3 regions of the Leptolyngbya sp. PL-A3 genome follow, and region 3 is predicted to be linked to each of the others. Evidence: riboswitches for the same ligand, from Rfam matches in the RefSeq annotation. Region 3 holds a riboswitch; each other region holds the start of a gene.
The links. A riboswitch is a leader RNA that binds a small molecule or an ion and turns the genes downstream of it on or off. The one in region 3 is predicted to bind cobalamin.
Positions count from the first base shown of each region.

Region 1: it holds a riboswitch for cobalamin, as region 3 does, so the genes downstream of both, NDI52_RS16430 (sirohydrochlorin chelatase) here and NDI52_RS21315 (hypothetical protein) in region 3, are expected to answer to the same signal.
Region 2: it holds a riboswitch for cobalamin, as region 3 does, so the genes downstream of both, NDI52_RS12455 (CbtB-domain containing protein) here and NDI52_RS21315 (hypothetical protein) in region 3, are expected to answer to the same signal.

Region 1 is NZ_JAMPLB010000020.1:12,834-23,294, reverse strand. Features, by position in the region: gene sat (sulfate adenylyltransferase) at 1-560, opposite strand, end outside; gene mnmA (tRNA 2-thiouridine(34) synthase MnmA) at 770-1,834, opposite strand; gene NDI52_RS16445 (CHAD domain-containing protein) at 2,267-3,265, shown strand; gene NDI52_RS16440 (class III extradiol ring-cleavage dioxygenase) at 3,685-4,464, shown strand; gene cysC (adenylyl-sulfate kinase) at 4,540-5,088, opposite strand; cobalamin riboswitch at 5,381-5,544, shown strand; gene NDI52_RS16430 (sirohydrochlorin chelatase) at 5,579-6,664, shown strand; gene NDI52_RS16425 (hypothetical protein) at 7,120-7,398, opposite strand; gene NDI52_RS16420 (class I SAM-dependent methyltransferase) at 7,404-8,051, opposite strand; gene NDI52_RS16415 (VOC family protein) at 8,108-8,596, opposite strand; gene NDI52_RS16410 (HAD-IA family hydrolase) at 8,596-9,255, opposite strand; gene NDI52_RS16405 (NAD(P)/FAD-dependent oxidoreductase) at 9,636-10,461, opposite strand, start outside.
Region 2 is NZ_JAMPLB010000013.1:71,650-82,110, reverse strand. Features, by position in the region: gene NDI52_RS12480 (ATP-binding protein) at 1-1,652, opposite strand, end outside; gene arsS (arsenosugar biosynthesis radical SAM (seleno)protein ArsS) at 1,971-3,113, opposite strand; gene NDI52_RS12470 (arsenosugar biosynthesis-associated peroxidase-like protein) at 3,308-3,640, opposite strand; gene NDI52_RS12465 (PAS domain S-box protein) at 3,974-6,397, shown strand; gene NDI52_RS12460 (hypothetical protein) at 6,494-7,639, opposite strand; gene NDI52_RS12455 (CbtB-domain containing protein) at 7,880-8,065, opposite strand; cobalamin riboswitch at 8,100-8,244, opposite strand; gene NDI52_RS12450 (hypothetical protein) at 8,590-9,444, shown strand; gene NDI52_RS12445 (MarR family transcriptional regulator) at 9,827-10,333, opposite strand.
Region 3 is NZ_JAMPLB010000031.1:78,046-88,506, reverse strand. Features, by position in the region: gene NDI52_RS21340 (hypothetical protein) at 45-497, opposite strand; gene NDI52_RS21335 (ATP-binding protein) at 725-2,044, shown strand; gene NDI52_RS21330 (tetratricopeptide repeat protein) at 2,041-3,303, shown strand; gene NDI52_RS21325 (Uma2 family endonuclease) at 3,439-4,092, opposite strand; gene NDI52_RS21320 (hypothetical protein) at 4,201-4,392, opposite strand; cobalamin riboswitch at 4,444-4,588, shown strand; gene NDI52_RS21315 (hypothetical protein) at 4,852-5,307, shown strand; gene NDI52_RS21310 (fatty acid desaturase) at 5,608-6,441, shown strand; gene NDI52_RS21305 (class I SAM-dependent methyltransferase) at 6,445-7,737, shown strand; gene NDI52_RS21300 (hypothetical protein) at 8,288-8,668, shown strand; gene NDI52_RS21295 (alpha/beta fold hydrolase) at 8,929-9,792, shown strand; gene NDI52_RS21290 (DUF4383 domain-containing protein) at 10,005-10,461, opposite strand, start outside.

The DNA of each region.
Region 1 (10,461 bases), on a different contig from region 3:
CGGAAGAGCGCGCGGGACTCGATGGGGTCAATCTGGTAAGAGGGGAAGCGGGGGTCAGAATCCCGTTGCAGCAGCCAGACTGGACCAGCCAGGTTCACGGGGCCTTGACTGTAAACAACCGATACACCCGGATGCTTCTCTTCATTGGTGCGGTAGACATGGAGCGCTTCATGCATCTTGTCATAGGTGTACTTCTCCGTCAGTTGCAGTACACCGACAAACCGACCGGATGCATCATCCAGACGCACCAGATCACCCTCCTTCAGGGAGCCGGCCACATCTTCGCTCACGGAGAGCGTCACCGGGATAGCCCAAGGCAAACCATTAGCCAGGTGCATTTCGTTGACCACGCGTTCGTAGTCCGCTTTGCCCAGAAATCCGGTAAGGGGGCTGAACCCACCGATCGCAATCATCACTAAATCGGAGAAGGCGCGATCGTCAATTTGCACCCGAGGCAGAAAATCCGCCTTATCCAGAAATTCCTGCCGTTGCTCAGCAGTGCAAATGCGATTGATCAGTTCTCCCCCATGGGGAGCGATGCCATCGGTATGCAAACTCAAAGTGTGTCCCTCCAGAACAGCGCGAAAAACCTCACTCGTCCATCCTATTACGGAGTTGGGTAAATCTACTCAATCCCGATAGACAAAGGGCGATTTTTTTAAAAAGACCCTAACAGGACTTTCACATTCTTGTTGTGTGGTGTGCAAAGCACACCACACAACAAATCCTACCTAAAGAAAATGAGCGGAACAAAGGCCGCTCATTTCACTTACAAAGCTTCGGGAAAACGCTCGATTATACCGCCCCCCAGGACGCGATCGCCCTCGTACCAGACTGCTGCCTGTCCGGGAGTCACCCCAAATTGTGGGTCCTCAAATACAATCCGCACACGGTTATCCGCTAAAGGAAAGAGGGTCGCGGGTATAGCCTTCGTTCGGTAACGAACCTGAACCTCGACTGGGATAGGCGCTTCCGGTTGGGAAATCGAAACCCAGTTCACTCGCTGAACGGTGCATTCGGGAAAGTAGACAGCATCGCGATCGCCTACAATCACCTGATTTCGCCCCACATCCAAACCCACCACATAAAGCGGATTGGCGGCTGCAATCCCCAGCCCTTTACGCTGACCAATGGTGTAGTGGTGAATGCCAGTATGCCGCCCCAATACCCGACCCGTTTGATCGACAATGTCCCCTTCCTTAGGCGCCAAGAATTGGTCAAGGAACCCTTGCATAGAACCGTGAGTTTCCACAAGGCAAAGATCCTGGCTTTCCGGCTTCTCAGCAGTATGCAGACCAAACTCAGCAGCCATCTGACGAGTTTCGCTCTTGGTCTGGTCACCCAGGGGAAAGAGAACGTGGGCCAGAATCTCCTGGCTCAGATCGTACAGGAAGTAGGACTGGTCTTTGCCGGGGTCTACGGCTCGGCGCAGCTCATAGCGCCCACTCGTCGGGTTGTGGGTGATACGCGCGTAGTGGCCCGTGGCGATGCGATCGCACCCCAACTCCTCCCGAGCATATTGCAGCATCGGGCCAAACTTCACGGCCCGGTTGCATTGAGAGCAGGGCAGAGGCGTAATGCCCTCCCCATAACCGTTCACCAGATAATCCACGATATTTTTTTCAAACACATCGCGGCTATCGACGATGTGATGAGGAATGTCGAGTTCCTCACAGAGCCGCGCCGCATCTAGCATGCCATCCGAGCAGCACTGCCCCTTCCCCTTCATTAGCCAAAGGGTAACGCCCACGACGTCATAGCCATGACGGTGGAGGGTAGCAGCGGCAACCGAACTATCGACGCCTCCCGAGAGCCCAACAACGACCTTATCCATGGAAGGTAAGACTTTGCAAATAAAATCACTCTTTCCAGGCTAGCATTTGTCTCTGAAAATCAGGACTCAGAAATTAACAGTATTCACCGCAAATTGGGCTTCAAAGCCGAGAATTGGCTTCTTAAGGAAGCGAACTCTCGGCTTTGAAGCCCGAAAACCGTACTCTCCAATATGCCCTTAACCCCAACTCGGGTCCAAACACTCTAACCTCGTCAGTCCGGAGGATTTTAGGACGCGTAGAGAATAGTAATGTGAAAGTGTAAGATTTCCTCCTGAGTAATGACTTTTACAAATTACCCAACCTAAATTTCAAAGATATTTGAAAAGTTCTGAACGTCGTTGATTGGCTTTGCACTTCCCGCACGAAGAATGAATTATTCCAGCGCCCTCTGGGGTAGTCTTCTAAATTAAAGAATGGATGGTTTACCCACCATGAGCAAAAAATTGCCCAGACCAAAGATACCTTCTGAGACGACAGAGTCGAACGTCTCCAACACTTCTGAGGCAACTCCGAAAAAGAAGAACCAGCAAACACCACCTGATGAATCTTTAGCGTTAGGCCAGTACGCTGTAGAAATTCTGCAACAGGAATATAAGCAGCTCACCAAGCAAGAGAAATCCGTCTTAGCCGATAAAGATCCTGAACACTTGCACCAGATGCGAGTGAGTAGTCGACGTCTTTATACTGCACTACAAATTTTTGAAACGGCTATCGAGTTGCCCAAGGCAGCGAGTCCCAAGCGAGTTCGTACACTAACCCGCGTTCTGGGCCAACTGCGAGACCTTGACGTACAACTGCAAGCCCTCAGCGAGGAGTATCTGGTCCAATTGGACAGCGCTGAGCAGAAGCAGTTGACGCCCACGCTAGAACGCCTAAAACAGAAGCGGAAAAAGGCATTGGCAGGTACACGAGATACCCTATCCCAGAGCCGCTACTGCGACTTAAAGACAGCTTTTGAAAGTTGGTTTGCCCAACCACGCTTTACCCTGCTGGGCAATCTACCGATCAAAACTATCCTGCCTGATCTACTCAGTCCGCTACTCTCTGAGTCACTGCTGCATCCGGCTTGGCTGATCGCGGCAGCAGACATCACGGAGGATAACGTTGTCGTTCTCCATGATTTACGAAAGTCTTGCAAGCATGTTCGCTATCAGGCCGAGTTCTTTGTCCCCTTTTACGGAGAAGCTTTCAAGTCGTGGATCAAAGATCTAAAAATTTTGCAGGATAATCTGGGGAGCTTGCAAGACATTGAGGTGCTCAAGCATTTACTGTATAAGCAGCAGATGGATCCGAGGCAAGTTCCACAACTCCAGCAGATCATTCAGGATAAGCAGGCAGCGCTGTTGTCGAAGTGGGACGTTTATCGGCAGCCTTACTTAAAGGCAGATTTTCGATATCAACTGCATCAAATGCTTTTGGCTCCGACTTGAAAGGAATAATCTGACAGAGAAACAGCTTTAGCAAACAGCTCTTTTCGGCTGAGCAGTTATTAAGCCTGGAGGACAGAAGTATAGTGCCCGACGCTAAGCGTCCTATGCTATGACACTACATACTCAGAACCAGGACGTTTATTTCTGAAAAGCCTCTGGCACGAAGCTTTTCAGAAATAAACGTCCTAACCTCATTGCGTAAGGCTATACCTTCAGTATCAACTTAGGAGATTTCCAGTAATGAAATTACCCCCAGAATGTTGGTGCTTTGCCCGCTTCGCGGGCAAAGCACCAACATTCTAGATAAATTCTTATGCAGAAACCTCCTTAAATACCGCGATAGTACGTGTTAGAATAATTGCAGATGAAATTATCTACCAGTATCTCTAGCTTATTTTTTGTGTTTGAGGTCGGATTTTATGCAACGTCTGCCGTCGCTCTTTATCTCCCACGGTGCGCCTGATCTGCCGATACGAACTGGGCCAACGCAAGATTTTTTGCGTCGTCTCGCGACAGAATTGCCCAGGCCAAAAGCCATTCTGGCGGTTTCTGCCCATTGGGAGACACCGTATCCGATGGTAAGTGCCGCGCCGCAGCCCAAAACAATTCATGACTTCAACGGCTTTCCAGAAGCGCTGTATCGGCTGCGCTACCCAGCCCCAGGTGCGCCTGAGCTGGCAAGACAGGTATCCCAACGCCTGGTGGATGCTGGATTTCAAGCTGATATTCACCCCTCTCGTGGTCTAGACCACGGGGCATGGAATCCGCTTTTGCTCGTTTATCCTGAAGCTGACATTCCTGTCACCCAGCTCTCCATTCAGCCCTACCTTGGCCCAGCCCATCACCTCCGAGTAGGACAAGTGCTGGCTCCATTGCGGGATGAAGGGGTTTTAATCTTCGCAAGTGGTGCGGTAACCCATAATTTGGGAGCATTGGATGGTCAGGACAATACATCCCCGGCAGATTGGGCTATGGTGTTCGATCGCTGGTTAGCAGAAGCGATCGCCCTCTCCTCTACGGAGCGGCTGTTGGATTATCGAGCGCTTGCCCCTCACGCTGCCTTAAGCCACCCGACAGACGAACATCTACTGCCTCTATTTGTGGCACTGGGAGCAGGCGGAGAACAGGCCAAAGGTCAGCAGATTCATCAGGGATACACCTATGGATCTCTGAGCATGGCAGCCTACGCTTTCAACTAACCTGTCTTTGCCTATTGAGCACAAAACGCCCCCATAGGGGTGTTTTGTGCTCAATAGGCAGAATGCGATTGGAGGTTAAACCGCTATCGAAGCTTCAGACAGATAACCGGCCTGTTGCAGATAGTCGAGAACTTTTGCCGTACTTTCCTCCAGGGTTTCCTGGTCAGTGTGGCACTCCACCTCGGGGTTTAGGGGTGCCTCATAAGGGTCATCAATACCCGTGAACTGCTTGATTTCCCCAGCTCTTGCCTTCTTGTAAAGCCCTTTGACATCCCGTTCTTCGCAAACTGACAGGGGGGCGTTGACATACACCTCAACAAAATCACCAATTTTCTGACGCACCTCTTCACGGGTGTTGCGATAGGGTGAAATCGCAGACACCAGCACAATTACCCCATTCCGGCTCAACAGATGGGCCACAAACCCGATACGGCGGATGTTTTCATCGCGGTCTTCCTTGCTAAAGCCTAGCCCTCGGGTCAAGTTCTGGCGCACAATATCGCCATCCAAAACCTCAACCTTGAGATGGCGATCGCGCAGTGCTTTCTCTACGGCCATCCGAATCGTGGTTTTTCCTGCACCACTCAATCCTGTAAACCAGACCGTTACACCACGCTGTTGCATCATTGTTTTCGCTCCTCGCCGACGGGTCAAGTTCAACCTCATATTCTAGAAGCCGATGCTCTCAGCGTCCAGAAGAGCCCGTCCGGTTGATTTTTTGGCCCATAGGGCCGTGCCAGCCAACCAAACAGACTATCGTTATTGCTTCGCACGACCCAACTGTTTGTCAGGAAGACTGTATCAAACTTCAGAAACCCAATTTTGCCGCCGCTCACAGCGGCAAAATTGGGTTTCTGAAGTTTGGTGGTATCAAGCGAAGAGTATGAGTCAAGCTATTTGGGCTAAGATAACGGGGCAAACGTGAACAGCCACAGGTGGGGAAAGGTCGGTGCAAATCCGGCGCTGTGCCGCAGCTGTGATGGGATGATGAATGGAAAAACTGCCATAGTGATACCCACTGTCCTGGTTTTCATTTTCATTCCCTTAGCCAGAATGCCTGCCTGGAGCCTTTTCACTCTATATCCTGCGTTGCACAGGAGAGAGTCCTCGTTTTATGTCCCATTTGCTTTCAACGGTTACCCCTTCCTTGTCAGAAATTGATGTGGCGATTGATACGGCGATCGCTCTCCCCCCTCTTCCCGAAAATCGTCCCCTCCTGCTAGTAGGCCACGGTAGCCGCGATGAAGCGGGCCGCCAGGGCTTGCTCGATTTTGCCGCTGCTTACCAACAGTTGGACACCTCTCGCCCCATTATTCCGTGCTTTTTAGAACTGACCGAGCCGTCAATTCAGCAGGGTGTGGATGAGTGCGTGAAGTTGGGGTACACCGATTTGTCGGTGCTGCCGGTGTTGCTGTTTGCGGCCCGTCACAACAAGTTCGATATCACCAACGAGTTAGATCGCGCTCGGCAACAGCATCCACAGGTGAAGTTCCACTATGGGCGGCACTTTGGTATCGCGCCGGGCATTTTGGATTTGTGGCGATCGCGCCTCGAAGAACTCGATAAGCCCGAATGGAACCCTCAGGGTATTGCCCGGGAAGACACCGTTTTGCTATTCGTCGGTCGTGGAGCTAGCGACCCCGATGCCAACGGCGACGTATACAAAATGGCTCGCGTTCTCTGGGAAGGCAGCGGCTATAACACCGTTGAGGTCTGCTTCATTGGCATTACCCACCCGCGTCTGGAGGAAGGCTTCCGTCGAGCACGACTGTATCAGCCCAAACGCATCGTTGTTCTGCCGTACTTCTTGTTTACAGGTGTACTGGTGAAGAAAATCTACGACATCACCGCCCAACAGCAAACACAGTTCCCCGACATCCCAACGATTTGCCTCCCAGAAATGGGATTGCACCCTCACCTGTTCAGCATTCTACGGGAGCGAGAAATCGAAACCCAATTAGGACAGGTCGCCATGAACTGTGAGATGTGCAAGTTCCGCTTAGCGGCTGTAGAAGCAGGTCACAGCCACGGCCATAATCATGACCATGGACACAATCATGGGCATAGCCACGACCACGGCCATAGCCATGGACATAGTCATAACCATAGTCATAATCACGGCCATGACCATGGTGCTCCGGCACCAGATCCTTATGCTGAGCCAGCAAAGTACCATGAGCGAATCTGGCAAGTTCCTTAGTACCGAACTCCCGTCGTGAATTGTTGTGTGGCTGCGCCGCACAACAATTCATGCACTCAAAGACGATTGATGCATCCATCGTGAATTGTTGTCAGCAATTCTCAGTATGGGCATCAAAGCCAAGAGTTCACGCCCTACGGGCGTGAACTCTTGGCTTTGATGCCCGAAAACCGCGCGCCTTTGGCGCGCGGTTTTCGGGCCTGATTTCAAAATGAGAATTGCTGAATTGTTGTGTGGCCGTGTCACACAACAATTCACGTACTCAAAACTGATAGATGCAAGAGGCCTAATAAAATGGGCACGGCGTCAAGCACCGCGCCCATTTTATTAACTAACCTCAGTTCGGGTTAAGGGCTTTTTCGAGTGCCGCGCTTCGTGTGGCACTCGAAAAAGCCCATTATTGCGTGCGCGTCGCGCACGCAATAATGGGCGGTTCGGCTTATCCCGAACTGACGTTAACTAGAAGAACTAGGAATAGAATCGTCTTCTACGGCCTCAGCTTCTTCCATGGCTTCCTGAATAAAGAGGCGAACCAAACGGTTGTAGGTTCCGGCTCCAATGTATTGCGGGTACGTGTGGGAGAGGCTGTAAACCCAAATCAGATCCTCACCGTCATAGATGCGGACGTCATGCAGCAAACTGCGGCATTTGGGTTTGAGAGAGTTCGCCATTTCTAGCGCATCCGTCCAGCGCTGAAATTCCTGAGAAAAATTAGGGGTGATGACTTTGAACATAGGATTTAGCTCACCCGACGGGCTATCACAGCATAAAAAGGATCACCTCCTGGAATTCCAATCATTCGCAGGATTGAAGGCAGGGTGGACGGTTGGGCGATCGCCTCAATTTCCGCAAACCCTGGAATTGCAGCAAAGTAAGACTGCACCAGTTGCACTCGTTCCGGCTCAGATGCCTCACGCCAGGCCTGAATCGCCTTCTCGTAAAACATCCGGTTCGAAAAACTGACGATAGCAATACCGCCAACCTTAAGAGTGCGATAGATCTCCGCAAACACGGCTTCGGGCCGTTGCAAATACTGCACTGAAACTGTAATCAGTACCGCATCAAAGGATTGATCAGGGAGCGGTAAAAGCTGTTGCTTATTTAAGTTTTGAGTGAAGTAGTGATCCAGTCGCGGATTGCGAGCCAGTTCCTCTGCATTGAGTCCATGGCCTTCCACATGAGCAAACTGGATCTCCTCAGGCAGATGAGAAACCCAACTGCTCATTAAGTCCAAAATACGAGTACCCGGTTGTAGGCGATCGCGATACAAATCCGTTAACTGTTGGATAAATCCTTCATCCACATGGGTAACGAACCGGGGGACGCTGTAGAACTGATCGTCGTCGTTCTCGTTAAGCTTCGTGCGCTGGGTAGGTTGTAAAAACATCCGAATAGTACCGATGCGGCTCTTACACACTTCAGTGTACGGAAAATTCCCCAAGCTTAGCCGATGTAAACCAGCTCAAGGCAGAGTCCGTCAGGATCTTTAAACAGGACTGCATAATACTCCCCCTGCTCGGGGGCAGAAACTACAGGGAAGCCTTCTGAAGGAGTCACAGAATCCTCAAAAGATTCCTTCCCCGCCGAGTCAGGCTCGGTAACGGCAGAGGTCTCTGGATGGAGTGCCCGTGCAGGAGCCTTAAGAACCGGGATACCTAACGTTTGTAAATGTTGGTAAAACGCATCCACCTGCTCACGGGAATCCGCATTAAAGGCTAGATGGTGGAGGGTAGAAAATACCTGGGTCGAAGACAGCTCAGGCAGAGCTGAAATCGTGATGGCTCCCGCTCGGGGTGACCACCACAGAGTAAACTCATCAGTCTGCGCGGTACGGCGATAGCCAAGTAACCCTAAAACCCGATCATAGAAAACCTCGGAGCGGGGGCGATCGCTCACCCGCAACGCCAGATGGGTCATCGCACCCAGTACCATTACGACTCCCGGCTTCGCTTCAACCAGAAGCCCCGCAACCCGGCTGCCCGTGCCCCCTGGTAGTCATCCTGAAAGCTATCGCCAATGTGCCAGGCTTCCTCAGGGGTGCAGTTGTGTTTTTGCAAGGCCATCTCAAACACGCGAGCATCGGGCTTGGCCACCCCAACTTCCGAGGAAATGGTGACCGACGTGAAAAAGCTTGACAGGCCCAGGGTCTCCATCACAGTGTGAATACGAGAGTCGAAATTAGAGACAACTCCCAGCTCCACGCCCTGATTAGCCCAATGGTTCAGGGTATTCAGGGTGTCGGGGTAGACAAACCAGGGCTCAGCACTGGCGAAGTGATCATAGAGGGCGCTGAAGAATGTGGGAAAGTCGGCAAATTGATTCAAAGCCCCCACCTTCTGAAAGGTTTCGGCAGCGATCGCCCACCACCATCCATACTCCCGCTCAGGAATATCTTCCGGAGCCGTACCTGGAAACGCCAGGGAGCCAGCCGATTCAAAACTGTCAAAAAAGGCTAGATTTAGAGCCTTTGGGTCTACCGTAACCCCAAACTGTTGAGCCAGTTGGCTATAGACTTCTCCAACACTTCCCTGAACCCCAAAAAGGGTGCCAACAGCATCGAAAAAGATCACTTTAGGTTTTTGAGCGGCCATGCCTGGTTACTGCTAAACGAACTGAAAAAACCGTGAGCGCCCCGGTAGAGGCAGCCGACCTATTGGAGAACGCGAAATTCTATACAAGGTATCTTATTAAACTCTATTGAGCTTGAAACGAGAGTTTTTTGGAAAAAAATTCAGTGAGTTTTTGTATACAAATTTAGAAGCGATGAGCTATGTGCTCACCCCTTCTTAAAAAAGAAGCTGTCCGTGTATTGTTAACCTAGTTCAAGGTCAGGGATTTCTGGAGGAGCGCGCTTTGTGCTCCCTCCAAAATGGGCACTTATAACAAGTAAGGCTAAATGCGATGATAAAAAGTGGTGGGGCGCTTTGCGCCGCACCACTTTTTATCATCGGCATCTAACCCGACATGGATATTAGCGGGTAGCAGAGAGAAAGTCCCGAAGAGGCTTTGAAATCCAGTTCAGCCCAACCTTCACCTGATGTTCAAAGGTAGGCATGCGATACAGATAAGCCAGCCGTCGCGCTACATAAGCCAAAGGGCCCTCTAGTTTGACTCCAAGCCCAGAAAGTGTCGCATTATCCGTGCCCAGCGAGATCATCTCACCGAGGTGCTGATACCGGAAAGGAAGAAGGGGGCGATCGCTCAACGAGGCCCACACATTCCACCCCGTGTAATCTGCCTCCTGAAAAGCAGCCTGAGCGGTGCCCGGCACCTGTTGCCCTTCGGCATCTCGGCACTCGGCAGAGTCTCCCAAGGCAAAAATTTCTGGGTGGTCCTCTACCTGCAAGGTTGGTGTCACAATCAACTGCCCCCGCTTGTTCTTCTTCAGGGGTAAGTCGTTTAATACCTCAGCGACCTTGGTGCCAACCGTCCACAACACCAGGTCAACGGGAATGGTATCGACCGCGCCTCTAAATTCCAGGGACAGACTATCAGCGGCGACATTGGTAATCTGGGTTTCGAGATCAATCCAGACGCCCAGTCGCTCTAATGCCTTCTGAGCGGTTTCTCGGTTAAATTCCGGCGACGTGCGAAGAATTTGGTCGCTCAACTCCACCAACCGTATGCGACCACGATCGCCCAGCCGCTCTGCCAGTTTACAGGCTAGCTCCACCCCACTGTACCCCGCTCCGGCAATCGCAATTCGGATGCGATCCTGATCCGAATCCTCTAAAAACCTGAGCCGCTCCTGCAAACGATAGGCATCCTCTACCGATCGGAAAGCAATCGCATGTTCT
Region 2 (10,461 bases), on a different contig from region 3:
CCATCCTGATCGGGCATTCGCACATCACTAACAAGCACATCGGGTTGTGACTGATGGATTGCTTGCAGCGCTTCATCAACGGAGCCAACGGCTTTGACGTGAGCGCCCGCGCATTCCAATACAATCTTTAGCAGTTCACGGTCATCCGTTTCATCATCTACCACAAGTACAGACACATTCTTCAAACTTGTCTGAGCATCCTCATCCGAAAAGTCTTCAGGGATCGGCCATTGCGGCTCCTCATGCTCAGAGGTAGCCCTCATCAACGGTAACCGAATCGTAAATGTTGTACCTTGCCCTTCCCCAGGACTGTAGACCTGAACCGTTCCCCCATGCAGTTCCACTAGTTGCCGCACAATAGACAAGCCGATCCCCAAACCTCCGTGGTGCCGCGTTTTTGCCTGTTCCTCCTGGCGAAAACGCTCAAATACATAGGGTAAAAAGTCGGGATGAATGCCTTGCCCAGTATCGCTAACCTCCATAACGGCAGAGGAAGCCTCTCGCTTTAATCGAACATCAATCCGCCCGGCTCTGGGGGTGAATTTGATGGCGTTCGTCAGCAGATGCCAGAGCACCTGTTGTAGGCGATCGCCATCCCCAGACACCATGGCAGACTCATCCAATTCCGATTGAATATCAATTCCCTTAGCGGTAGCTGCCAGTTTTACCGAGTCAATGACCGCCTCAACTACATCAACCAAATTGACAGGCTGAACACTAAGGGTCAATTTGCCTCGTACAATACGCGAAATGTCCAACAAGTCTTCTACCAGTTGCGCCTGAGCTCGGGCATTGCGCTCAATGGTTTCGAGGGCGCGACAGGACATCGCCTCGTCAAACCGACGCGTACGAAGCATTTGGGAAAAGCCCAGAATGGCATTGAGAGGCGATCGCAATTCATGGGAAACAATTGCCAGGAATTCATCCTTCAAGTTGTTCGCCTCGGTCAGGGCTTCTGCCTGTCGTCGCAACTCTCCTTCTAGTAGTTTGCGCTGGGCAATTTCATTTTCCAATGCCTGGTTTGTCATCTCTGCTAAGGCCGCACGCAACTCGGCCTCTTCCAACTGTTTGCGATCGCTAATGTCGCGCACCAGCCAGCGCAGAGAGACAACATTGCCCCGAGAATCAAAAACTGTTGTGACCGTTAAAGCAGCATGAAAGGGGTGTTTGTGACGCGGCTGTAAGCACACAGTCCATTCCTGCAACCGCTCAACCTGGGGCATTTGGGCTAGCTGGCTACGAAAATCCTGGCGCTCTTTTTCCGGGACATAGATAGCCAGAGGTTTCCCCACCAGATATTTCTGCGGCACATTGAGTAACGTACTAGCGGCCCGATTTGCTTCCTGAATTTTACCTTCAGTATCGGTTATTAAATAACCATCGGGGGCAAACTCAAACAATTCCTGATAACGCCGTTGTTCCGCTGCCAACGCTTCATAAGCTGCAGCCAATTCTTCATTTTGTTGATGCAAAAACTCCTGGGATACTTGCAACTCTTCCATCGAGTTTCCCAGCTCTTCTAAGATGCCCGGAAAGAACGATACTTGCTGCGGTTCAGGCTGTTGCAACAGACTCGAATAAGCCTGATGCAACAGCCGTCTAACCCGCTCGCTTAGGGTTCCTACCTGCTGACTGAGCTGATCGCGGTCCACACGTACCTCGGCACAAAAATTCTAGTAACACTACTCCTTAGAATAAAGAACCTAGTATATATTTCATCGCCCTTTGGAAACGTGTAGTAACTCACTAAATAGGTAGCTTTAATCAACCCATTTGTTTAGAGCAATTTTTCTCCTTATTCCTAATGAAGCAGAGCTAATTCTTGATGAGTTCAGATCTTGCATATACTCTAGTAGCTCTATTTTTCGTGCGCTCCATGCACAAAAAATAGGGCCACTAGAGTTTGGTTTTAGAAATGTGCAAGATGCGAGTAGGCATAACGCACAGAAAATCAACTCCGCAAAGACCTTCTAGGCATCAATTGCCCCACCACAAGAACTACCAGCCCCAGCGGTACAGCCGAAGCAATGACGATTTATTACAATGTTTCGTTGCGTAAGCCATTGAGCATTGAAATCCCGAATGTGAGGGCGCTGTTGATGCGGTGAATGGATCTCTAACTCCAGCATCTGGTTGAAGTCACAATCATACAATCGCCCATCCCATGAGATAGACAGCGTATTGCGGCACATCAAACCAGAAATGGTTGTTGGGTTGAATGAGTTGACCAGCAATTCCATATACCGTTGGAGATTGCCAGATTGCTCCAGCCATTCCAAATAGCGTGAAATGGGCATATTGTTGAGTGTAATCAGGCGATCGAAACTGACCCCTTGATGCTGCATTAATCCCGTTTTCCATTCCTGCTCCATCTTGGCCTGACTGCTCGCCAAAAAGGCACCGACCGGATTGGACATGAGCGTCAGCCTCCGCTTCGGATCTCCCTTGCCATACCCCACTTCATTTAAACGACGCAAGGCTCCGATAGATTTCTCGAAGGTGCCTGACCCTCGTTGGTTATCGGTGTTTAGTCTTCGGTAGTGCGGCAAGGAACAAACAACCTCAACACCCTGATCAGCCAGCCATTGCGGTAAATCTTGCATGCGCGGTAGCAACAGCACCGTGAGGTTACAGCGATCGATCACATGCTTGCCTCGATTAACACACTCCTCAACTAGATAGCGAAAGTGCGGATTTAATTCTGGGGCTCCTCCTGTAATGTCTACGGTATGGGCTTCGGTTTGATCGAGAGCCCGTAAGCAGGCGTCGATTGTCTCGCGATCCATGTTCTCCTGGGTGCGGTCAGGGCCAGCATCTACATGGCAGTGGCGGCAGGTCATGTTGCAGAGCTTGCCTACATTAATTTGAAAAATCTCGAGTTTGGCAGGGGATAGAGCTGTCCAACCGGCTTGGGCGATCGCCTGCCCAAAATTCCCTCCATGGGGTGTATGAGACAAATCCAGGGCTGCCAGGGTTTGAAGCTGATGATGGGGGTCAGCCAATGGCGCTTGCCTGCGATGGAGCGATGTCGTCGGCTTTGGCCCTGCGGCTTCTGTGGTGAGGTCTACTTCTACATGGGCCGAGAACGAGGCGGGTTGCGTGAGCTCAGGCATTACAAAAATTTTCCACCTTAGTATCAATTCAGTTCAATAACCGGAATATGAGCGGTGCGGCATTTGCGCTGCACCAACCCTCATACTACGGTTGCGCAACTGCGTCTAGAAATGCCTAAGCCTGCTTCAAAGGCGTTTTTCCGTGCGCTTCACGCATAAAAAGCCCTTTCAGCAGGATTTAGAACGCGCTCTAATTACATAGCTAACTGTTTCACATGGTCTAGCATTTGCATTCCATGAACGAGGGAAGCCCCCCCTCTAATGGCGGTTGCTACATGTAATGCCTCTGTCATCTGTTCAAGATCAGCGCCCTGCTGAAGACATTCTTTGCTGTAAGCATCAATGCAATAGGGGCATTGCACTGTGTGGGAAACGGCCAGCGCAATCAATGCTTTTTCACGTACTGATAAGGCTCCTTCAGCGAATACAGCACCATAGTAATCAAAGAACTTTTTAGCCAGCTCTGGATTTCCTTCGCCCACCTGAGCGAACTGAGCAAGATGCTCCGGCTTATAGTACTGATCCATGTTTGAAGCCTCCAATAATAGGGCGGTTCAGCCAATTTACAACCCCGACCTTAGATCTGGGAAGGAGCTAAGTTAATTCCGTTTTTAAATAGCGTGATGAAATGGTGTGAGGACCAATGGCCCCATATTATTTCATACCGCTATTTAGAAATACTCTTTAATCTGAAGCTTTTCTTCAGATTGATAGGTTTCCTCATTTGTCAGTGCAACGTTATGCTTGATGGGTTTCCTACTGCAATGTCAATCCAAAGATTCTATTGATCACCTGGGGAACATGATAAGCATTTCTAAAGGTACGAAAACTGTACCGCTTTAAATTGACAGAATAGTAAAATGTCTGCCTTTCACATTCTTCTACTTGAAGTTAATTTAGCTGATGCAGAAGTGGTAAAAGCCACGTTAACAGCAAGCGAATTGAACTATAAGCTGTTGTGGGTAAACACTCATACTGAGTTTATTAATGCGTTAAAAACAGATGAGTTCGACTTAATTTTAGCAAATCATGAATTACCCGATTTAGAGGGTGGTTCTACATTAGAAATTGCCCGTCATAGTTGCCCTGAAACTCCACTGATCTTTGTCACAGATCGGGTCAGCGAATCAACAGCCATCGACGCACTGGAAGCCGGCGCTGCAGGGTTTATCCTGAAGCATCGTTTAGAACGGTTAGTTCCGTGTGTGCAGCGAGTATTGCGGGCAAAGCAAGCACAGCATGAACAACAGCAGGCAGAGGCACTCTTGCGCGAACGGGAGGAAGACTTTCGGGCCATCTTCAATGTTAATAGTGTCGGCAAGGCTCAAGCAGATGCCATAACCCGTCGCTTCCTGCGGGTGGATGCCGCCCTATGCGCGATCACAGGTTACAGCGAGGCTGAATTGCTAGCGCTTACTGTGGATGACTTGAACCACCCTGAAGATCGCGATCGCGATCACCAACGTTACAAAAACTTACTGGAAGGCAAGGCTAGTGATTACCAGGCGGAGAAACGCTACGTTCGTAAAGATGGCCGTATCGTGTGGGTGCTGGTAACGGGTACGATTATTCGCAATGCGGCCGGGCAACCCCTTCGCACCGCCGCCCTGATTCAAGACATTACCGAGTTCAAGCGCGTCGAACTGAATGCTGAATTTCTTGCCCAGGTAAGTCAGAGCCTGGTTGAGACCACCCAGGTTAAGGATGTTATTCAAGCCGTGGGGGAACAGCTCCATCGCTATCTCACTATTTCATTTTGTGCCTTCGTTGACATGAATACTGAAGCCAACAAAGCAGTGGTTTATGACGAATGGCACCAAGATGACGTCCCTGGTTTAGCGGGTATTTATTCCCTACCAGAGTTGGTTACGGACGAATTTCACCAGACTGCGAAAGCCAGACAAACGATTGTCGTGCATGATGTCACAACAGACTCGCGCATTGCAGCCGCAGAACGCTTTGCAGATTTGAACATTGGTTCATTCATTAACGTTCCAATTTTCCACGAAAATGAGTGGAAATTTACGCTTGGCGTCTATCATCGGGAGCCGCACAACTGGCGCTGTGACGAAATTGAATTGATGCGCGAGTTAGCTGCACGAATTTGGAATCAGATTGAATGCCTTCGAGCTGAAGCTGCTCTCCGGGAATCGGAAGCAAAGTACCGGATGCTATTCAATTCCATCGACGAGGGCTATTTCCTGGCAGATGTCGTGTTTGACGAGAGCGATCGCCCAGTTGATGTGCTTTATGTAGAGGCAAATCCTGTAGCACGGCGGCTCGTCGGATTCAATTTTGTTGGGAAACGATTGCGTGATCTTGATCCAAGCTACGAAGCCCATTGGTGGGAGACTCTGGGTAGGGTCGTTCAGACGGGGGTTAGCGAACGCCGAGAGTTATATGCAGAACCCCTGAAGGCTTGGTTCGATGTCTATGTCTTCAAGGTTGGTGATGGCGACAGTCACCGGGCTGCTGCGGTCTTCCAGGATGTTAGCGATCGCAAACGAGCTGAACAGGAGCGTGAACAACTCCTCCATCGGGAAAAGGTTGCACGGGAGGCTGCTGAAGCGGCTAGCCGCCTTAAAGATGAGTTTCTAGCCATTCTTTCCCATGAGCTGCGATCGCCTCTGAGCCCAATTCTAGGCTGGACGAAGCTACTACAAAGCGGCAAACTCGACCCAGAGCGGCAAATTGAGGCATTAAAAACGATCGAGCGCAGCGCCAAACTACAATCACAACTGGTCGAAGACCTGCTTGACACTTCCCGCATCATGCGGGGTCGGTTGTCGTTAAGGGCAGCTTCCGTGAGCTTACCCTTTATCATTTCGGCTGCAATCGAAAGCGTACGATTAGCTGCGGAAGCGAAGACTATACAAATCAGGTTTGATGCTGATTCAGCGATCGCCCCCGTTTTTGGCGATGCAGCCCGTTTACAACAGGTTCTATGGAACCTGCTGATGAATGCGGTCAAGTTCACCCCTAATGGCGGAAAAGTCACCATTGAACTCAAGCAAATTAAAGATTGTGCGCAAATTCGGGTGATTGATACCGGAAAGGGGATTCATGCTCAATTCCTGCCATACGCATTTGAGTATTTTCGGCAGGAAGACGGCTCGATGACTCGCCAATATGGTGGATTAGGGTTAGGGTTGGCGATCGTGCGGCAAATTGTGGAATTACATGGGGGAACCGTTAAAGCAGAGAGTTTGGGAGAGAATCAAGGTGCCATCCTGACGGTAAAATTGCCCGTTATGCGGCAATCTACCCTGCATGAAACTGAGTAAACAGAAGCAGGAGTGCTCGCAAAGCCACCACTCCTGCTTCTGGCTGTAGCTATATAAAAGAAGCTTTGAATTTCTTGAGAGTTTGCCAAAAATGGATCAAACAACGGATGAGTGGAAGGGTTGTGAACTGTGTCGACGACGCAGAAATAGCCCTCCGATTAAAGCCGCAACAAAGATAGCCGTGAAATAAATCAACGTAATAAAACGGATATAGAGAGGTGGCGCAACCCCATGAACGTCTACTTCATGGGCAACTTGAATCGGTTGGAAAGAGCGAGAGAAGTTGCCTGGTAAGACAGTTGCGATCACCTGGTGAGGCGCGCCATCAAAAAATTGTGGTTGCCACGTCAACTGACCCGTTGCATCCGGAAAACCTTCAAATGTGAAAACCCGCTCATTGTGCTCCAGAGAATTAATTTGGATTTTTACGGCAACATCAGTAAGCGGGATTTTTGTTGTTGCATCGGTAACTTGCACGGTCTGGGGAGCGAGTTGCCCGACCATAGCCAGGGTATCGCCCGACAATTCCACTTGAATTCCTTCAGATGTTTGGGTGGCAGGGATGGAAGCTGAAGCCGTGCTGGCATGGTCATGGTGCTCTGTCAGCTCCGCACTGATGTTGATCACCAGCAGAATGGCGATCGCCACCACGCATCCCCCACTCAACAACATACGCACAGGCCTAGGGGCCATCTCGCCATCTTGCAGAGACTGATCACCGCCTAGCACCCAACCGCTTCCCAAACCTGCTACCAGTAAAATAGCCGCCAAAATAGCGACGTTGCGGTACTTTACAGGATTTTCAGGTACTGAGAATGACAGGGTCTGCTCGACGGGTTCAAAATCCCCAGCGCGTTGGGGTGTGACCTTTGCCTCCAGATAATAAGTACCCCGAATGGGTAGAGTTTGTTCAAACTGGAGGGTGCCCGATGGGGCGATCGCCTCCATATCCAACAATGTCGTCCCTTCCACAATGGGGAAATCAGATGATAGCCAGGGCGTTTTCGCCGGGGCTAACAAGCGGAGCTGTATCTTAGCATCCGTCAGCGGTTGTTGCTGGGCGTTCATAGCCTGCAACGTCAATTGCACGGGCTCCGTTGCCGGAATGACCTGATTTAGGGGCGGCGTTGTCTGTAACTGTAGGGTAGATTGGGATACAGCGATTGACGAGCTCCATAGCCAACACAATAGACTGGCAGCATTGGCTACCAGGAACAATCCAAAATATTTAGCAAATCTCATAGAACTACGCCAGAAAGCTTGATAACTGAATCGTTAGGCTATCGTTCAGCCGACCCATGTGCTGCACCAGAATTTATGTTGCGAGCGTCGCCTGCCCAAAGGCGATCGAACCTTAAAAGTCGCAGTTCTTAGAGAACTGCGACTTCCTAAATTCAACCCATGAGCCTAGACGTAAAGTTAGCTAGAAAGGCTATTCTTTCGTGCCCTTCGCACACGAGAAAACAACTTTTCAGCCAAACCCTAGTGGCACGCTACGCCCAACGTATCGTGGCGGGTCTGGTGGACGGCATTGTGGGCAGGAGGATAGGTCGAGAAGTAGAACGTCCACAGGGTTAACATACACAACCCGGTAAGCAGACTTGCTTGCACAGGAAGAGACAGCGTAATTTGTTGTGTACGTTTCCAGACTGAAGCTGTATTGACCATGCTCTGTACCTCGCAGATTGGTTGACAGGACGCTGACAGGCATAAAAGGTTCGGCGGGCATCCTGGCTTAGAGCGTCAAAAGCCCATCACAGTTGCGGGACAGCATCGGATTCGCACCGAATTTTCCCCATTGCTTCTAGTGGCTGAGCCCCACTAGAACCGAATTCACTCGTTAAGCAATCTTTAGATTACCACCTCTACTCCCCACCGTCGTTAAGATTCATAAGCCGCCCCACTCAATTAGGACTTACGCATGGTTGTGTGGTGAACCTCGCACACCACACAACCATGCGTAAGTCTAAGACCGTACCCGTGCTTCGTCACGATGATAAAGGATCTGGGTGGTTAAAGCTTGACTCTCCAGTGAACTGTAGCGTTTAGAGTCATGTCATCGGTGCCAGAGCGATCGCCTGAAACCTTCTAAAACAACAATTTCCCAATTGCTACAACCCATGCAGGCTTGATGTCGAGCCTGACAAAGACATGATTTCCACAATCCAAGCCGTTACTGGTAGGAGGTACGTATGAATCGTTTTTTGACCGCGATCGCTACAGTCGCAACTCTCACCCTGATTCAAAGCTGCTCGTCATTAAACACGCAGCAAACAGCAACTACACCATCCACAGAACAACACTCAGATGCTCATGGAACAAGCTCCAATGCTCACAGTAGCCATGCAGTGGAGGAAGATGTTGCTCAAGCAAAATTGATTATGACGGATACGCCTGTTCCCAATCAGGCTATCAATTTAGGCATTCATATTCAGGATGGAAAAGGGGAGGCGATCGCCCAATTCGACACGTTTCAGGAAAAAATAATGCACCTGATTGTCGTCAGCAACGATCTGCAATTTTTCAATCATTTACATCCTCAGTATCAGGGTAATGGGCTCTTTGAAGTGCAGGCACGGTTTCCCAAAGCTGGAGGCTACACTCTATTCAGTGATTACAAACCTAGCGGACACCCAGAGCAGGTTTCGGTGTTAACCACTGAGATTACAGGAGACGTTCAACCACCACCTGATATCCATTTCGATCGCACCCAGACAATTGCCAATACCCACGTTCATCTAGAGCTTTCAGAGGACACAGTGGCAGCAGGCCAAGATATGACACTGACCTTCCACCTGAGCGATCTGGATCGTCAGCCAGTGACAGACTTGCAACCCTACCTGGGTGAAGGTGGGCATTTGGTCATCATACGGCAATCTACTCCCTTAACTAGAGCCAATTACATCCACGCCCATGCAGTTGATGAAACGACTGGCCAGGTGCAGTTTCACACCCAATTTCCTGAACCAGGACGGTACAAATTATGGGGACAGTTCAACCGAAACGGTGAGATTATCACAGCAGAGTTCTGGGTGAACGTCTCCTAAAGCGATGTATCCCGTCTTTAATTGCGTGTGCATGATGGACACACACAATTAAGACATTTTTTGAATGGGTGAAGTGAAACGGGAAACTGTAGTTTCCTGTTTCACTTCACCCATTTACAGCGTTTGAAAAGCGCTGTAAATCTGGTTGTTTTTGTGGGAGCCGCGCGAAGCACGGCTCCCACAAAAACAACTATGGCTGATTCAAGCGCAAAGCGCTGTAATACCGTTTTTATATGAAGCTGCACAGAATGAGAGTGGCGGCGCGTACGCGCCGTCACTCTCATTCTGTGCAGCTTCATGTTGATTTGGTATAACAATACAAGATTAAAGACTTCAGAATCCTATCCGAAGTTTTGGTGAATAGCCCAGGCCAATGCTGAAATTACGTTTCTTGATCATCAAATGATTTCAGAAATTGTCGCAGCAATTGCACCAAGGTTTGTTCTTCCATTGTGCTAAACTGCTCCATCATTTGCTTCTCTTTAGCAAATAGGACAGGCATCACCCGATCCGTTAAATCAATACCCTTCTGTGTGAGTTGAACGCTGACACTGCGGCGATCGCCCGGATCTCGAAGACGCACCACCACACCATCCTGCTCCAGGCGATCAATGCGATTTGTCATGGCTCCCGAGGAGAGCATGAGTAAACCATACAGCTCTGTGGGTTTGAGCTGATAGGGTGGCCCCTGCCGTCGCAAAGTTGCCAACATATCAAAGGACCAGACGTTTAAACCATAGTCTGCCAAAACCTGTTCTCGGCGCTTTTCAAGTAATCGGGCAATGCGAAGAACACGCCCGATCACGGCCAAAGAGGAGACATCAAGCTGGGGAGACTCCTGATGCCACTGCTCCAGGATGTCATCAATGCGATCGCGTTCCTTTTCCATGGGACCATTATATCTTCACGTCGAGATTCTTAACCATTACTTTCACATCAATTATTTTAATACCAAGATAATTAAGCTTAAGACAACTGCGTTAACCCTCGCCCTAGAAGCCTTCAAGACATTCAATC
Region 3 (10,461 bases):
AAAAGGACGTCCTGTCATCGCCCATCACCTCAAAGAGGACTCTTCTAGTTTGGCGCAGCTTCATATTTGTTTGGTATGAGTTGTTCGGCGATCGCCTTCAATCCTGGGGTTATTTTGGCAGCGGTTTTGACGTAGGAGTAAACTGTGAGGCTGCTGTTCATCGCTTCGCTATTCACAGCCATCAGGGTGTCATCCACTTTTTCCGTCAGTTGTTGAAGGCGTAAATGGACTTCGGAGAGGGCGATCGCCAGTTGATAGTCACTGGTAAATTCGTTCAGGTTAAAACTGGCGGGAAGGATGTCAGGGTTGGATTGGGCAGCGGTGAGGCTATTGCTGACAAATGCGAGGCTTTTGTTGCCCATCTTGTAGAGTTTGCGGCGGTCTTCGGCGGTGAGATGGATGAGGAATGGCAGCTTGGTTTCGATGGTAGCCAGGGCCGTTTTGATGTCTTGCAAATCGGTTTCGGTGAGCTTCGCGGAGATGTTTTGATACGACATGAATTTGGATTTCCGTGAGTAGATGCAACCTGTGGGTTTGATAGAAAATACAGGTGACAATACCCAGTCTGAATTGAAACCCATGATTCTCCTTCAGAAGAAACCACAGGTTTCAAATGAGTTTTGTATGGTTCTTCTAGGTAATTGATGAATCTTACGGATTTGCCATCAATTCGTTCCTCAAATTCGGGTGAACTACAATGAATTTCAGTGTGAGGTAGGCCACGATGAGCGAGCTGATTACCAAAATTTACAATGCCTTTGATCCGAGTCGTCCCTTACCAGCGGGTGACCCGCAATATGTGGACTGCCGGGAGGTGCGTGGGGATGAGGATATTGTGAATGATTTGGGTCGGCGGATTCGCAATTCCAACGAAGTGACCTGTCAGCTTTATACGGGGCACCGGGGTAGTGGCAAGTCTACGGAATTGCGACGACTACAAAAAAGCCTGGAGGAGCATGGCTTTTTTGTGGTGTATTTTGAGGCGGATGAAGAAGACATTGATCCGCAGAATGTGGAATACATTGATATTTTGCTGGCCTGTACCCGTCGATTTTTGAAGGAGATGCGTGCTGCCAATGCTGCACCCATTCAGCAATGGCTCCAGGATCGCGGTCAGGAGTTGCAAGAGCTGGCTCAGATGAAAGTTTCTCTGGACGGAATTAGCCTGGAGCAATCCCTGTCCGTCTTCACCAAACTCACCGCCAGCATTCGGGCGGAACCTACCCAACGAGCCAAGATTCGAGAAAAGGTGAACCCCCACACCATCACCTTGCTCTCGGCCCTGAACCAATTCATTGCAGATGCTCGTCAGCATCTTCCCAACGGCAAAACGAAGTTAGCCATGATTGTGGACAATCTGGATCGCATTCCCATCGATTTCCAGGACAACGGACGGAGTAACCATGAGGAGATTTTTCTGGATCGCAGTGAGCAACTAAAGGGTCTGGACTGCCACATGATCTACACGGTTCCCATTGCCCTGGTCTATTCTCGCTGGGCCAATGAGGTACAGACTATCTATGGCAATACCCAGGTGCTTCCGATGGTAATGGTGCAGGAACCGGATGGGACGACCTATCCAGACGGACTGACGAAGTTGCGGGAGGCCATTGAATTACGGGTGCGACCCCACGTTGCCGATCTACCGCTGGATAACGGGATATTTGACAATCCAGAAACCGTGAAACGGCTATGTATTTCTTGCGGTGGGCATATCCGGGAATTGATGCAGATGATGCAGGAAGCCCTGAACCGGACGGATACGTTTCCGATTAAGGCCCAAGCGGTGCAACGAGCCATTACTGAACTGCGGGCGGTGTATCAACGCACAGTGGAGGAACCGGAGTGGACACGATTGGCGCAGGTCGCCCATCAGCGAACCATTCCCAATGACAACGAGCACCGCAGCCTGTTGCAACGCCGCTGCATTCTAGAGTATCGCTGCCTAGATTGGGAGGGAGAAGTTCGTACCTGGTATGATGTGCATCCTTTGATTTACAAGCTGCAACGGTTTCAAGATGAACTGGCTAAACTGAGAGCATGATAGCCGATCCGTTTGACTGGGACGAGGAACTACCCCTGGAGACTGAGGAAGAAGTCTACCGGGCCTTGTTGCGGGCATTGCAACGGAAACAAGGGTTTGGACTGTTTTTTGTGCAATGCACTCCTGCCCAGGGAGAAAAGATTATCACCGACTTACGACGGGATCTGCCTAAGCAACAGATTCAGGAATTGCACTTAGAAGGGGAGGTAACAGCTCTCTATGACCAAATCCATGAACTCTGGCAGAAGCGCCCCTTTGATGCGCTGGTGGTGGATGGATTAGAAGCATCCCTCTACGCTTACGAAGATGTAAAGCGCCTCAGTGGTTGGAGTAGCGAGGAGGTCTACAACTATAGTTGGAAAGGCGTTCCCAAAATTTTGAGCCACCTGAATCAGCAGCGGGAACACCTGCAAAATAGCTTTCTGGCTCGATTTATGTTTCTGGTGCCCCCTTTTGTTGTAGATTACTTCATCCAACGGGCACCAGATTTTTTAGATTGGCGTTCGGGCTTGTTTTGCTTTCCCCGAGATCCAAAGGAAGTTGCTCAGGACGCCGAACGCTTTATTGGGGGAGCTTACGCAGAATATCTTGCTCTACTTCCCAAAAAACGGATCGAGAAAATCTTAGAACTCAAGAGTTTGCAACATGCCTGTGAAGACCTTGAGTTGAGAACTACTCTTCTCTTTGAACTAGGTCTACTGTTTCAATCTGAACAAGACTATGGAAATGCGATCGCAAGCTATGAGAAAGCGCTCGAGATCAAAACGGACTATGACGCAGCCTGGAACAACCGGGGCAGTGCGCTATATGCCTTAGGGCGCTATAAGGAGGCGATCGCAAGCTATGACAAAGCGCTCGAGATCAAACCGGACTTACACGAAGCCTGGAACAACCGGGGCAATGCGCTATCTGCCTTAGGGCGCAAAGAGGAGGCGATCGCCAGCTATGAGAAAGCGCTCGAAATCAAACCGGACGATCACGCAGCCTGGAACAACCGGGGCTATGCGCTATCTGCCTTAGGGCGCAAGGAGGAGGCGATCGCAAGCTATGAGAAAGCGCTCGAAATCAAACCGGACTTGCACGCAGCCTGGTATAACAAAGCCTGCTATTACAGCTTACAAGGGCAAGTTAAACAAGCTATTGAAACTCTACAACACGTCATTATGCTGAATGACAAGTACCAGGAAATGGCAAAAAATGACTCCGACTTTGACTCCATTCGGCAAGACGAACGCTTCCGGGCATTGATTGGAGAGTAGAACCGCAAGATGGACAAGACGTTCGCGTTGGAACTGGGGCAGTGGGGCAGAGCCTGGGTTTCTTCTGTGGGGTGACAGAGATTTGTTGCTGCGCTCCAGAAGAAACCCGGTGTCTTGTGAGGCTGAGCTAACTTTCTAGATCAGGTTCTCTCGAATCCATTGCCGCAGACTGCGCTTGGCCTGAGTTTCCCCCTGCTGGGCACAGTTTTGTAGAAACTCGTAAAACACACGCTTAGGCACCCATGAGAACGTGGGACTGCTGGGAACTTCCTGATACTGGCCGTTTTGAAGTTGGTAAATAGTCAGCGTTTTCCCGTCGTAGCGCCAAAACTCAGGAATCCCAAGCTCTGCATAAAGAGCATTCTTGTCAATATCGGTGTGAGTAATATCGACTTCCACAACCAGGTCAGGCGGGGGATCTGTATTTAGATCCACGGTTTTACCTCGAACCTTGGGTTCGTTGGCAATATAGAACCCTCGATCTGGCTCGGCACCTGCTTGTAATCCCAAGCGCTTGAGAGTGGTCGAACCCATGCTTTTAATCGTGAGATTGGTCTCTTCCACCAATATTTTGATAAAGTCACCAATCAAATCGCTGGAGTTCTCATGGGCCTCCAGGGGCGTCATAATTTCTAGAGTGCCTTCGTAGTAGGTAAGTTGAGCCGAGCGATCGCCCCCCAACGCCTCCAAAATCGCTTCATACCCATCCCAACTGACCCGCAACGACACCCGCTTCTCCGCCAAAGCAGGCTGCGACGATAATGGCTTTTCTGAAGAGAGGTTCACCATTGTACGACACGGTTCATTTGTTTCTATGGTAGGAGCGATCGCCCCCGTCAGCCATACGCCAGGAAGGTTTATAAGCCAGCAACAATTCTCATTTTTGCAAAGAGCCATTTAGAACCGATCGCCATCCTGAACTGTGGGGGCGGGTTTTGTCATTATTCGATCAGCACCATCAGGGATGTTCTTCAAACCCGCCCTTTCCACAGGTTGTGCGATCGCAGCCAGGGCGGGTTTTGCCAGAGAGTAACAGCACAGGCCAGAGTTAACTGCTAAACCCGCCCCTACCAAGCTGTTTAACGACACAATGAGAATTGCTGATAAACCAGGAGAGCAGTTTTTATTTTTGCGTAAATCTCGTATCGTATAGAGATCGGTTCTGGTGGGGAGCAGCCGCCAGAGGTAACGGGGAAAGTTCGGTGTGAACCCGACGCTGTCCCGCAGCTGTGATGGGGTCTTTGATCTCTAAGTCAGAATGCCCGCCGATGTTGTTTGATTCATCTATCTGCGAGGTACAGATGGTCAGGTTAGGTTTGTCTGTGTTTGGCTCCGTCAATGCTGGCTCTTTCGCAAGGGGAGCATCGCTGCACTGCTTTGATCGAGAGTTCCAAAATTTGGATCTGGGGATGGGCGATCGCACCCTTACATGCCCTGTAAACTCGCGGTTCCTCTAGTTCTGAGCTATCAGCTCTCACCGGGAAAATGGCAACACAATCCCGGTTAGATCCTAGATTTTGCAAGCACAGCATTTGATGTAAAGTAACCATGCGCATTCGAGAATTGTCCTGGCAGAGACAGGGAGATTATTGGCAACCGCTATTTATCCGTGAGAATTTTCTGGCGATCGCCGCCGTTGCCTACGCTGGTTTTCTCCAGCATGGTCGGGGGATGGTGACTTGTGATGTAGAGTTACCCACTCATGCCCCAGTCGATTGGAGCCGTGATCTACTCGATCATCAGATTTGCTTTCAGCCGCTTCCCTATGCTCTGGAGCTTTTAAGCCAATTGGAAGTGGATGAGGAGACGTGTATCACCCTCAGTGCAGCCCTGGCCGATTATGAGCCGGAGCAGGAGATTATGCTGTGGCTCCGGGGAAATGGAGACGTGCAGGTGATGCAGTTAAAGAATCTGGCGATCGCCCCAGTCGAAGCTTACACCCAGCTTCGGCAGCGGTGGGACGAGTTTCAGATCGGTGTTTCATTCGAACGGAGGGTACCATGATCCGGACAAATTGAAGAATCATCCCAGTCTTTGGAAACTAAAAACACCCAGACCCAGTCTGAGGAGTAAGAGTTTTACAAGAGTATTACAAGAGTAAAAGTTTTGAGAGAGGGCTCACCGGATTCAACAATGTGCGCTTTGCGAAAAGAGGCTTCTCTGTCCTAACCCAGGTTTTTTCTATCTTTAAGACCGTGACAATAGAGGGGCTTTTTAAGTACATCACTTAAAATGCTCACGGTTCAGTGTTTATGTGCCGCTGAATATTAGTTCTCTGTAGAAATTAGATTTGAGATTGCTTGCATGGTTAATGCCCATTTAGATTCAGTACCCCGCCCTCGTTGGCCTGTCATTGCAGGAACGGTCGTTGTGCATTTAGGGGTGCTCTTAGCTTTCATTCCGCAATACTTTAGTTGGTCTGCCATCGGCGTTGCGGTTCTGCTGCACTGGCTTACGATTGGTCTGGGTATTTCGTTAGGCTTCCATCGCCTCGCCACCCACCGCAGTTTTCGCGTGCCCAAAGCCCTGGAATACTTCTTTGTGTTCTGTGGCACATTGGCGGGCCAGGGTGGCGTGAAAGGTTGGGTTGGCTACCACCGGATGCACCATTTATATGCTGACCAGGATGCGGATCCCCATGATTCAACCAAAGGTTTTTGGTGGAGCCACATTAGCTGGTTGATGCATGAGGTTCCTGGTAAAAGCGAACTCCCTCGCTTTACCAAGGATATTGCGGATGATCGGTTCTATCAGTTTTGCCATCGGCAATATATTCCCCTGCAAGTGGCTTTAGGGCTAGTTCTCTACGCGATTGGCGGGATGCCCTTTGTCGTCTGGGGCATTTTTGTGCGTTTATTCGTTGGCTTTCATAGCACCTGTTTTGTAAATAGCGTTTGCCACAAACTGGGTTACCGCAGCTATGACGTAGAAGATACGTCGACCAATTGCTGGTGGGTTTCTCTTTTGACCTTTGGCGAAGGATGGCACAATAACCACCATGCGGTACAGTCGTCCGCACAGTATGGTCAGCGATGGTGGGAGATTGATATTGTCTGGTACACCATTCGCTTGATGGAGATGCTTGGGTTAGCCACCCACGTCAAAACGGTCAATCCTGCAAAAGCCAATGGACGGTGATTTATGACTGGAATTCAGGTACCCGAGAAGGTCGCTGCATTAACTCCCGAGAGTGCGGAGTGGGGCGATCGCCTCAGCCGTCTACCCCAGGGTGAACGCTATCTCTATCAACTACTGAGCCTGGTTGATAATGGCGATTTGACCGTTACAAATCCCAACGGTGAAGTGTTCCGATTTGGCAAACCGGGATTAGAACCAGTGCTGCATTTGCAGATTCACAATGCGGGCACTTACGACCGCCTCTTAGCATTTGGCACCCTTGGCTTCTGTGAAGCCTACATGGATGGATGGTGGGATGAAGCCAATGGGAATTTAGTAGAACTGATTGGTTTGTTCTACCGTAGCAATGTCTATGCAAAAGCCCGTGACAACGTAACTGTTGGGTTGTTACTAAAGGTCATCACACAACGTCTCAAAACCATTCCAACTGTTATCGAAAATAGCCGTAAAAACGTTCAACATCACTATGATCTGGGGAATGATTTTTACCAGCTATTTCTTGATCCAACCATGACCTATTCCTGCGGGTATCGAGTTCGTGAAACCGATACTCTGGAGCAAATGCAGAATCAGAAATATGAGCTGATCTGTCAAAAACTAGCCCTCAAACCGGGCGAAACGTTGATTGATATCGGCTCCGGTTGGGGTGGAATGTTGATCTATGCTGCTGAGCGTTATGGTGTAAAGGGTACTGGGATTACCCTGAGCGTGGAGCAGGCTAAGTTGGCTCAGGAGCGTATTGAGGCGCGGGGGTTGAGCGATCGCATCGAGATCATCATCTCCGACTACCGCGAAATTAAGGGTCAGTACGATAAGTTTGTCAGCATTGGCATGTTTGAGCACGTTGGCAAAGGCAACTTTGCCACCTTTATGCAGAAGGCAGCCGAACTCCTCACCCCTCAGGGTGTGGGAATGCTACACACGATCACGACCCAGAGTAAGGAACGCAATGGAGCCTGGGTTGATAAATACATTTTTCCCGGCGGCTATGCACCCCAACTGCATGAGCTCACGCAGGAACTGTGGGCGGCAAAACTGCCCGTTGCCCATTGCGAAAACCTCAAACCCCACTATGCAGAAACTCTGAAGCGTTGGCATCAGAACTTCACGGCCAATCGTGAACAAATTGCAGCTCTGGGTTCTATGTACGATGAGCGCTTTATGCGGATGTGGGCGCTTTATCTACAATCTTTTGAGGCTTCCTTCCGCTATGGCGGTTTGCATGTTTACCAACTGCTGTTTTACAAAGGTAAACAATGGCGTTTGGATGTGCCCTTGTCTTTCAATGTTCAATAAACATTAGGGCTTGTTTTAGAGGTTATTTTTTATGCGCTTTGCACAAGAAATAACTCTTCCAAACAGTCCTTAATGCCTATCCGAATGATATATCTATAGATCTCCGACTTCTTTAAAGAGTCGGAGATTTTTTATAGGGATATCAAGGCTTATGCCTTTTGCCTGTGCCAGGGGTAATTAAATTTTGTGGGAATTTTATGTGGGAGGCGATCGCATCAGTGTATTGGTTTCAATCAGTAATATGGCTACTAAAAACGAAAAGTAAACACTGTTATTTGCTAAACTTTTTACCGTTGTAAAAAATGAAAGAGAAGTTTAACAAATGATGTGGGATGAAGATAAAAACCTTTGAAATAGCCTTACTGATCTGGTATTCATACTTGAACTTTTGGTAGACGTCTAGTGCGGTTATTTTGGCTTAGCTTAGAATCATGTTGAATTAAAAAGAAACAGTCTTGATCAGGTTGCTTTTGATTAAACAAGTTTTGATTTGACGTTTATTCATGGTTTAACGGGAGTCATGAATTCTTCATAATATAGGAGACTAGCTATGAGACGCTTTGCCTTAACCTGTTCTTTCGTCGTGCTTTCTGCCGCTCTACTGGCTCTACCTGCAAAAGCTCAACAAACGAGCCCTTCTAGCAACCTGTCTCAGGGCGTGAATGATACAGAGTTATCCACTCGCCCGACAGCCCGTGAGCTAAGTCCATTTAACCTTGTATCGTTGGCCTATCGCGGGCATTTTTCAGAACAAGGTATTCCCGGTTATGGCAATTTCGTTCTTGGCCTTCATACCGGGCGCATCAGAGCGGATGATGTGATTCAAGCTGCTGTTGATGCTGGGCAGCTATCACCCGATGTACAGGATAGCCGTAGTTACCGAACGGCAGTAAGGCAACATCTTCTAAGCTTAAGGAATACTGCCTACTAGGGTTTACGAATATCGCATCTAAAAGTAAACCTCCTGCGTGGGTCGTTGCGTGGCGAAGCCGCGCAACGACCCACGCAGGAGGTTTAGTGTCATTAAAGGATGGTGTAGCGCGATGTGCCATGTCGCCCTTCATCACGCTTATAGAACTTACACCTTGGCTTATTTAAGCTTGCGTACTTATTTGGGTAGATATCAGCTTGGCTCCCTTCCCATACGAGAAGGAGTCGATATAGTGAGGAAACCGGATTCAACGTGCTCCTATGACGGCAACTTCCTCCACTTTGAACCACCAATTCATTACAGCAAACGGCATTCGTCTGCACTATGTGACGGCAGGTGATGGGCCGCTTATGTTGTTGCTGCATGGATTTCCAGAATTTTGGTATTCCTGGCGGCACCAAATTCCTGAGTTCGCCAAAGATCACACTGTGGTTGCCCTCGATATGCGCGGGTACAACGACAGCGATAAACCCAAGGATCTTAAAGCCTATCGCATGGAAGAACTGGTCAAGGATGTGCAGGGGGTAATTCGTGGCTTAGGATTTGATCGGTGTACTTTGGTTGGCCATGATTGGGGTGGCGCGGTAGCCTGGTCTACAGCCTACAATTCACCCGGCCTACTAGAACGGTTAATTGTTCTAAATTTGCCACATCCTGCTCGCTTTCAACAGGGGCTACGAACTCCTCAGCAATTGCTGCGGAGTTCATACATCGGCTTTTTTCAAATCCCTCTTCTACCCGAACTGCTGATTCAGTCTGGAAATTACCAAGCTCTTGAAAGAGCATTTCGTGGTATGGCTATACGCAAAGACACCTTCTCTGATAGTGACATTCAAACTTATAAGGACGCAACCGCCAAGCCAGGGGCTCTTACCGCCATGTTGAATTACTATCGGGCTCAGTTTGGGTCATCGTTTCTGAGACCCGAATGGGGTGTCTTAAGTGTTCCGACGCTGATGATTTGGGGCGAAAACGATATTGCCCTTGGCAAGGAGCTAACCTATGGCACTGAGGATTATGTCAGCGACTTCCACCTGCGTTACATACCCAATTGCAGCCACTGGGTTCATCAAGAGCGACCCGATCTGGTCAATCAGTACATGCGAGAATTTCTGGCCCGCTAATTTTTAGCTCTCCTGATAAGTAACCCTAAAAGAGAGAGGCAGAGCTTCGCTCTGCCTCTCTCTTTTAGGGACAAAGTATTTGATAGAGCGATCGCCTCAAAAAAAAGTAGCCCATTAGGGCTACTTTAAGCTGCCAGGTTATGACTGAGAAACACACAACTATCCGACAGGAAGCACTAGGGCGCTCTTCCTACTGATACGATCTGCATTCATTACAAGCTAGGTTGAGCCCCTCCTGCTGGTCCCACAACAGAAACATCTGCCGACTTAACGAAACCATGATAGAAGGCGATCGCCGCCGCAATGGCATTCAGCCAGATGTTGTTGCCAAACAGAGGAGTAATATCAAACAGGGTATTCGTAAAGGGAATCAGACCAAGCAAGGCACCTGCCGCATAAACGATAGCAAAGATGCGGTTAAATACCAGGGCACCACTTAAGCTAGTGGACGCAGCAATACCCCACAGACCTACTAAGATACCAATGGCATTATGAAAATAGTTTGTTGGGAAAATGCCGAATAGATAACCAAAACCCAAAACAGCAGGAGGGTTTGCCGGAGGATAGGAGACAAGAGCAGGAACAAATCCAGCTAGGCCAAGTAAGAGAAAAAAGATACCAAGGCCGAGGGCGCTTAGGCGAACGGCAACATTTGAAGAAGTGGATGTT